DNA from 2 places in the Cytobacillus sp. FSL R5-0377 genome. Region 2 is predicted to be linked to the other one. Evidence: a T-box and tRNA genes for the amino acid it is inferred to sense, from the RefSeq annotation. Region 2 holds a T-box; the other holds one or more tRNA genes.
What was found. A T-box is a leader RNA that pairs with one kind of tRNA and senses whether it is charged. The one in region 2 lies ahead of tyrS (tyrosine--tRNA ligase), so its partner is inferred to be a tRNA-Tyr.
Positions count from the first base shown of each region.

Region 1: it has a tRNA-Tyr gene. The T-box ahead of tyrS (tyrosine--tRNA ligase) is inferred to sense a tRNA for this amino acid. The anticodon was not compared.

Region 1 is NZ_JBBORA010000001.1:2,287,640-2,291,833, reverse strand. It holds rRNA gene NSQ49_RS11795 (23S ribosomal RNA) at 1-1,900, shown strand, start outside; rRNA gene rrf (5S ribosomal RNA) at 2,086-2,202, shown strand; tRNA gene NSQ49_RS11785 (tRNA-Asn) at 2,223-2,297, shown strand; tRNA gene NSQ49_RS11780 (tRNA-Thr) at 2,334-2,406, shown strand; tRNA gene NSQ49_RS11775 (tRNA-Glu) at 2,434-2,508, shown strand; tRNA gene NSQ49_RS11770 (tRNA-Val) at 2,513-2,588, shown strand; tRNA gene NSQ49_RS11765 (tRNA-Thr) at 2,594-2,669, shown strand; tRNA gene NSQ49_RS11760 (tRNA-Tyr) at 2,686-2,769, shown strand; tRNA gene NSQ49_RS11755 (tRNA-Gln) at 2,834-2,908, shown strand; tRNA gene NSQ49_RS11750 (tRNA-Lys) at 2,922-2,994, shown strand; tRNA gene NSQ49_RS11745 (tRNA-Gly) at 3,066-3,140, shown strand; tRNA gene NSQ49_RS11740 (tRNA-Ala) at 3,144-3,219, shown strand; gene rocF (arginase) at 3,413-4,194, shown strand, end outside.
Region 2 is NZ_JBBORA010000001.1:1,625,988-1,630,181, forward strand. It holds gene NSQ49_RS08200 (lactonase family protein) at 1-247, shown strand, start outside; gene NSQ49_RS08205 (zinc-binding dehydrogenase) at 291-1,286, opposite strand; partial or broken gene tyrS (tyrosine--tRNA ligase) at 1,365-2,506, opposite strand; T-box leader at 2,660-2,867, opposite strand; gene map (type I methionyl aminopeptidase) at 2,979-3,719, opposite strand; gene NSQ49_RS08220 (hypothetical protein) at 3,779-4,194, opposite strand, start outside.

The DNA.
Region 1 (4,194 bases), 660 kb from region 2:
ACCACCAGCTAAGGTCCCAAAGTATACGTTAAGTGGAAAAGGATGTGGAGTTGCTTAGACAACCAGGATGTTGGCTTAGAAGCAGCCACCATTTAAAGAGTGCGTAATAGCTCACTGGTCGAGTGACTCCGCGCCGAAAATGTACCGGGGCTAAACGTATCACCGAAGCTGTGGATTGACATCTTTCGATGTCAGTGGTAGGAGAGCGTTCTAAGGGCGTTGAAGCCAGACCGCAAGGACTGGTGGAGCGCTTAGAAGTGAGAATGCCGGTATGAGTAGCGAAAGATGGGTGAGAATCCCATCCACCGAATGCCTAAGGTTTCCTGAGGAAGGCTCGTCCGCTCAGGGTTAGTCGGGACCTAAGCCGAGGCTGAAAAGCGTAGGCGATGGACAACAGGTTGATATTCCTGTACCACCTCTTTACCGTTTGAGCAATGGGGGGACGCAGGAGGATAGGGTAAGCGCGCTGCTGGATTAGCGCGTCCAAGCAGTTAGGCCGGTAACGAGGCAAATCCCGTTACCACATAGGCTGAGCTGTGACGGCGAGGGAAATTTAGTACCGAAGTTCCTGATTCCACACTGCCAAGAAAAGCCTCTAGCGAGGGAAAAGGTGCCCGTACCGCAAACCGACACAGGTAGGCGAGGAGAGAATCCTAAGGTGAGCGAGAGAACTCTCGTTAAGGAACTCGGCAAAATGACCCCGTAACTTCGGGAGAAGGGGTGCTCATTAGGGTGAATAGCCCTGATGAGCCGCAGTGAATAGGCCCAGGCGACTGTTTAGCAAAAACACAGGTCTCTGCGAAGCCGCAAGGCGAAGTATAGGGGCTGACGCCTGCCCGGTGCTGGAAGGTTAAGAGGAGAGGTTAGCGCAAGCGAAGCTTTGAATCGAAGCCCCAGTAAACGGCGGCCGTAACTATAACGGTCCTAAGGTAGCGAAATTCCTTGTCGGGTAAGTTCCGACCCGCACGAAAGGCGTAACGATCTGGGCACTGTCTCAACGAGAGACTCGGTGAAATTATAGTACCTGTGAAGATGCAGGTTACCCGCGACAGGACGGAAAGACCCCGTGGAGCTTTACTGTAGCCTGATATTGAATTTTGGTACAGCTTGTACAGGATAGGTAGGAGCCTGAGAAGCCGGAGCGCCAGCTTCGGTGGAGGCGTCGGTGGGATACTACCCTGGCTGTATTGAAATTCTAACCCGCGCCCCTTATCGGGGCGGGAGACAGTGTCAGGTGGGCAGTTTGACTGGGGCGGTCGCCTCCTAAAAAGTAACGGAGGCGCCCAAAGGTTCCCTCAGAATGGTTGGAAATCATTCGCAGAGTGTAAAGGCACAAGGGAGCTTGACTGCGAGACCTACAAGTCGAGCAGGGACGAAAGTCGGGCTTAGTGATCCGGTGGTTCCGCATGGAAGGGCCATCGCTCAACGGATAAAAGCTACCCCGGGGATAACAGGCTTATCTCCCCCAAGAGTCCACATCGACGGGGAGGTTTGGCACCTCGATGTCGGCTCATCGCATCCTGGGGCTGTAGTCGGTCCCAAGGGTTGGGCTGTTCGCCCATTAAAGCGGTACGCGAGCTGGGTTCAGAACGTCGTGAGACAGTTCGGTCCCTATCCGTCGTGGGCGCAGGAAATTTGAGAGGAGCTGTCCTTAGTACGAGAGGACCGGGATGGACGCACCGCTGGTGTACCAGTTGTCTTGCCAAAGGCATCGCTGGGTAGCTATGTGCGGAAGGGATAAGTGCTGAAAGCATCTAAGCATGAAGCCCCCCTCGAGATGAGATTTCCCATAGCGTCAAGCTAGTAAGATCCCTGAAAGATGATCAGGTTGATAGGTCAGAGGTGGAAGCGTGGCGACATGTGGAGCTGACTGATACTAATCGATCGAGGACTTAACCAAAATGAAAAGCGGAGGCGACTGTTCAACTTCGAGAGAAGTTAGGAGCCGAAGCTAGACGAGTCATTGGTGAATACTCGGCAAATACTTCTTCATACATTATCTAGTTTTGAGGGAACGAAAAAAGTAAATTTCCTCTTGAAAAATGATTAAAAGACGGTATAATAATAATTGTCTTTGAAAAATAGTCTGGTGGCGATGGCGAGAAGGTCACACCCGTTCCCATACCGAACACGGAAGTTAAGCTTCTCAGCGCCGATGGTAGTTAGGGGCTGTCCCCTTGTGAGAGTAGGACGCTGCCGGGCTGTTTTTAAAATACCGCTATTCCGCAGTAGCTCAGTGGTAGAGCATTCGGCTGTTAACCGAACGGTCGCAGGTTCGAATCCTGCCTGCGGAGCCATTTTCATAAAGCCCCTTATGGGAAATATGAGCTGTTGCTTCCATAGCTCAGCAGGTAGAGCACTTCCATGGTAAGGAAGAGGTCACCGGTTCGAGCCCGGTTGGAAGCTCTCTTAATGTAAACAACTAGAATACTAGGCCCCTTGGTCAAGCGGTTAAGACACCGCCCTTTCACGGCGGTAACACGGGTTCGAATCCCGTAGGGGTCACCATAATGGAGGATTAGCTCAGCTGGGAGAGCATCTGCCTTACAAGCAGAGGGTCGGCGGTTCGATCCCGTCATCCTCCACCATACTTGCCGGTGTAGCTCAATTGGTAGAGCAACTGACTTGTAATCAGTAGGTTGGGGGTTCAAGTCCTCTCGCCGGCACCATCTGTTTTTCGCAGATGGAGGGGTAGCGAAGTGGCTAAACGCGGCGGACTGTAAATCCGCTCCTTCGGGTTCGGCAGTTCGAATCTGCCCCCCTCCACCATTTATTTTTAATAAAACACAACAAACTGGACAAGCTATGAATGTCCTTTTTATTTTGTAATTATTGGGCTATAGCCAAGCGGTAAGGCACCGGACTTTGACTCCGTCACTCGCAGGTTCGAATCCTGCTAGCCCAGCCATTTTCCTTACTACGAGCCATTAGCTCAGTCGGTAGAGCATCTGACTTTTAATCAGAGGGTCGAAGGTTCGAGTCCTTCATGGCTCACTTTATAGAAATACGCAGACCTTGGGAATCGAGTCCTGAAGGTCTTAGTTGTAAATATAAATATGCATGCTGCGGAAGTAGTTCAGTGGTAGAACATCACCTTGCCAAGGTGGGGGTCGCGGGTTCGAATCCCGTCTTCCGCTCCAAATGGGGCCTTAGCTCAGCTGGGAGAGCGCCTGCTTTGCACGCAGGAGGTCAGCGGTTCGATCCCGCTAGGCTCCACCAACATACATAATTTATTAATCCTTAAACCAATGTGGTTTAAGGTTTTTTTATTTTATAAATATCGGAACATCATCGAAAAAACTAGGACCTTTTCCCCTAACAGCCGCATATATATACACGATTTTGTCGAGTTGAGTCATGTGTTTGAAAGCGGTTAAAATATATATATGAAGGGAAAGGGAGGAGTTACATTATGAGTAGACAGAAATTATCGATAATTGGAATGCCAATGGATCTTGGCCAGATGAGACGCGGTGTAGACATGGGGCCAAGTGCAATCAGGTATGCCGGGGTGAATGAACGTTTAAAATGTTTATTTGAAGAAATCCATGACCAGGGCGATATTCCAGTCGGCCGCCCGGAGGTCCAAATCGATCCAAATTCAAATCTTCGCAACTTGCACCTTATTGCAGAGAAAACGGAAATGCTTGCAGAGAAAGTGGATCACGCAATAAAAGACGGATCCTTTCCATTAGTTCTAGGCGGTGACCACAGCATCGCAATTGGAACATTAGCAGGGGTTTCAAAGCACTATACAAACCTCGGGGTTATCTGGTATGATGCTCATGGTGATTTAAATACAGCTGAGACTTCACCTTCAGGAAACATACATGGCATGCCGCTTGCTGTAAGCCTCGGTATAGGCCATCCGCTATTAACCAATGTAGGGGGATATGGTCCAAAGATTAAGCCTGAGAATATTGTCATTATTGGGGCAAGGTCATTGGATGAAGGTGAGCGGGAGCTTATTAAGGAAAAAGGCATTAAAGTGTACACTATGCATGAAATTGACCGTCTTGGAATGACCAAGGTTATGGAAGAGTCTATTACATATTTAAAAGAACGAAATACAGATGGCGTTCATCTTTCCCTTGATTTGGATGGACTGGATCCTCATGATGCACCAGGGGTTGGCACTCCGGTAATTGGCGGAATCAGCTACCGTGAAAGCCACTTGGCCATGGAAATGCTTGC
Region 2 (4,194 bases):
CAGCATTGCTGTTTTCTCCGTCAATCAGGATAATGGAGAGCTTGCATTTGTGGAGCATACCTCAACAGAAGGTAACTGGCCCCGTGACTTTGAGCTCGATCCTGCCGAAAAATTTATCATTGGCTCAAACCAAAACTCCAGTAATATTGTTTTGTACTCGAGAGATGAACAAACAGGGAAGCTAACATTGCTTCAGGCAGATGTGAAAGTGCCGGACCCTGTTTGCGTGAAATTTTTACATGTATAAAAAAAGGGTGAGATACTGCTTTTAGGCAGCATCTCACCCTTTTTTATTCGCTGATTCTGAAAGCAATCTTCCCCCATTGCTCCGCGTTTGCAATTTTATCAAAAGCATGGCCGTATTGTTCCAGGTGAAATGCCTGATCCAATACCGGTCTTAATTGATGTTTTTCAATAAACTGGAGCATTTCATGGTATTCCTCTGCACTTCCCATTGTCGAGCCAAGCAGGTTTTGCTGAGCGTAAAAGAGACTGCGAAGATTAAGTTCCAGCACATCTCCTGTTGAAGAGCCAAATGTTACGATGGTTCCGCCATTGCGAAGGATCTCCAGAGATTTATTAAATGTAGCCGGGCCGACAGATTCAATGACAAGATCCACCTTTTCCCCGCCAAGGGCTGCCTTCCAATCTTCGCCGCTGTCCAAGGCTATATCTGCACCAAGCTCCAGAGCTCTCTGACATTTCTCCTCGGAACGGGAAGCCACATACACGGTTGCCCCTGCTGCTTTAGCGAACTGCATTAAGAAGGTTGCCACTCCCCCTCCAATTCCGGGAATAAACACCTTCATGCCTTTCTTAAGCTTTCCTCTGGTGAATAATGCTCTATATGCGGTTAGTGCTGCAAGGGAAAGAACGCCCGCTTCCTCCCAGGTTAAATATTTGGGTTTGGGAGCTGCATTTTCAGCCGGAATCACGATGTATTCCGCGAAGGTGCCATGAAACGGCAAGCCGACAATTTCAAAGCCCTCAGGTGGCGCCTCGCTTTTTTCCTTCCAGCCAAGCCCCGGATTGATGATGACTTCATCATCTCGCTTCACTTCTGATACACCCTCCCCGACTGCGTCAATGACTCCGGCTCCATCAGAACCGATGACAAGTGCCGGATCTTCCGGTTTGTGGCGATGCGGGACAAATAAATCACGGTGGTTCAATCCTGCCGTTTTTAGTTTCACCCTGACCTCGCCTGCACCCGGCTCAGGTTTTTCCAATTCACCATATGATAACCCGTCGAGACCCGCTTTTCCTTTATGAATGATCGCTTTCATTTCGTCCACCTGCTTTTCTTTAAAAATTTCGTCTATTCTATCATAGCTTGAGAAGGGGCCAGGAAAAAAGCGATATGCCTAGATAAGCTTCAGTTTCACAAACTTCCTTTTTCCTGCCTGAAGAACTAATCCATCTGTAATTTTCACGAGCAGCTTAACATCGCTGACTTTTTCTCCGTTTAACCGGATGCCGCCTCCTGCAATCATTTTTCTTGCTTCTGTTTTGGATGGAAGAAGGCCAAGTCCTGCAATCAGGTCCGTAATGAACATTTCACCCTCTCCCTTCCATTCGAGTTCCGGAATCTCTTCCGGCATGGCTCCTTTTTGGAAAATGGTTTGAAAATGCTGTTCGGCTTTATCGGCTGCAGCTGCCCCATGGTACATGCGGACAATCGTGCGGCCTAAAAGCATTTTGGCGTCACGCGGATGAAGCGTTCCGTTTTCCAGCCCTTCTGCGATTTGCTGCTTTTCAGTTACCGGCAAATCGGTTGCCAGATTGAAGTATTTGACACTCAGCTCATCCGGTATGGACATCGTTTTGCCGTACATATTATTCGGGTCTTCATCCACACCAATATAATTGTTTTTCGATTTAGACATTTTCTCTTTGCCATCAAGGCCTTCAAGGAGCGGCATAAGGATGACAACCTGCTTTTCCTTTTCAAAATGCTCCTGCAGATGGCGTCCCATCAACACATTGAAGTGCTGATCAGTGCCGCCAAGCTCGATATCACTTTCAAGAGCAACCGAATCGTAGCCCTGCATCAGCGGGTAGAAAAATTCATGAAGGGAGATCGGCTCCCTGTGGCCAGGCGCTCCGAAAAGTCATTTCGTTCCAGCAGACGGGCAACCGTAATGCTCGCGGACAGGCGGATAACATCTTCAAGCTGGAGGCCTGAAAGCCATGCTGAATTGTAATGAAGATCGACTTTATCCATGTCCAGCACCTTGCTGAATTGCTCGAAGTATGTTTTCGCATTATGCTTCACTGCCTCATCTGTGAGCTGATTTCGGGCTGCCGATTTGCCTGTCGGGTCGCCAATTTTCCCGGTAAAATCACCAATAATCAGCTGGATGATATGGCCGTTGTCCTGGAACTGCTTTAATTTGTTCAGCACAACCGTATGGCCGATATGGACGTCCGGTGCAGACGGATCTAATCCAAGCTTAATTTTTAATGGCTGATTTTGAAAAATGGATTTAGCTATTTTATTCTTTAGATCTGCTTCAGGCAGAATCTCCTGGACGCCATTAGAGTAAATCTCAAGCTGCCTCTCTGTTTCGAGCTTTTGATCCTGTGTTAATTTGTCAAAAAAATTCTCCATGTTCCCCATCCTTTCTCTAATTGAAATATAAAAAACCACGCCCCTAAAGAAAGGGACGTGGTTAACGCGGTACCACCCTTTTTGAAGATTGCTCTTCCACTCAGCGGATTAACGGTCCGGGCCGTTCCCTGCTACTCTTGTTCACAGGAAAAGTTCAAGAAGGTAATTCACTGTTAACTATGTGCTGATTTTCACCGGGCATCAGCTCTCTAAAACAGGGAGAATAACAGCTACTTGTTTCTGTCATTACTTTAAAATTTGAAATTTTAATTATTTTAGCTGAATGTTCTGGAGAGTTCAAGCGTTTTTTTCACGGGTAACAAAAAATCTAAAAAAACCAGGAGCATCCCATGCTCCTGGTTCATGATTATTTCGTTAAGATAATTGGTCCTTCTTTTGTGACCACAACGGTATGTTCACATTGTGCGACATGGCTTTTATTTGGTGTAACAAACGTCCACCCGTCGCTCATTTCTCTAACTTCGTCATCTCCGCTTGAGATAAACGGTTCGAAGGCTACTACCATTCCTTCTTTTAACAGCTGTTTATCCCATGGATCAAAATAGTTCAAAATATGGTCCGGTTTCTCGTGAAGGGAGCGGCCGACACCGTGGCCAGTCAGATTCATGATTACGTTGAATCCGTTGTTTCTTGCCACTTTATGAACCGTTTTGCCGACAAGGCTCAGCTTGCCGCCCGGCTTTAACTTTTTCAGACCTTCGTCGAATGCTTCCTGTGCCACATCACATAATTTTTGCAGCTTTTCATCTTCTCCAACGACAAATGATAGGCCAGTATCAGCAAAATAGCCATCTTTTGATCCTGAAACATCAATGTTTACCAGATCGCCTTCTTTTATTATGCGGCTTCCGGGAATGCCATGGGCTACCTCTTCGTTCACGCTTATGCATGTAAAGCCTGGAAAATCGTATTCTCCTTTAGGGCCGGAAATTGCTCCGTGCTTTTCAAACAGCTCTCCGGCTAAATCATCAAGCTCTTTGGTTGTGACACCCGGCTTGGTTTTTTCAATCATCGCATCGCGAATTTCCGCGACAATTTTGCCAATTTCCTTCAGTTTTGCTAATTCTTCTTCATTTTTTACAATCATACAGAATCCTGCCTTTTCTTTAGTTGTTATTTCTCTATTATAATCTAAATGTGACGCGCTTAATAAGAATTCGCATTTTCTCTAAATAAAAACCTTAAAATCAACAGTAATGTAATCAGCCCTATTGAAGAAAACAGCAGGACTTCAATCAGGTGTCCATCCCCTTTTTCTTTAGCATGGCTTGGTATTCTTCCTTTTTCAGCCATTATCCTTCTGTAATAATCCTCATGCCCCGATACAATCCTGCCATCCCGAACCTCAGCCATTCCATTGGGACCGGCGACGGGTACTAGAAAACGGGCTTCCTTTGTTTTTTCCAAAAATAACAGGAACTTGCCGCCCTCCTGCTGAAATTCCTCTGCCCATCCAGTATCGTTTCTGTCAATGCCTGCCGTAATGTTTTCTGCCGCTTCCCCTTTATAAACCTTTTCAACATGAAACTGGCTTCCATAAAATATACTCTTGCCTGATTTTA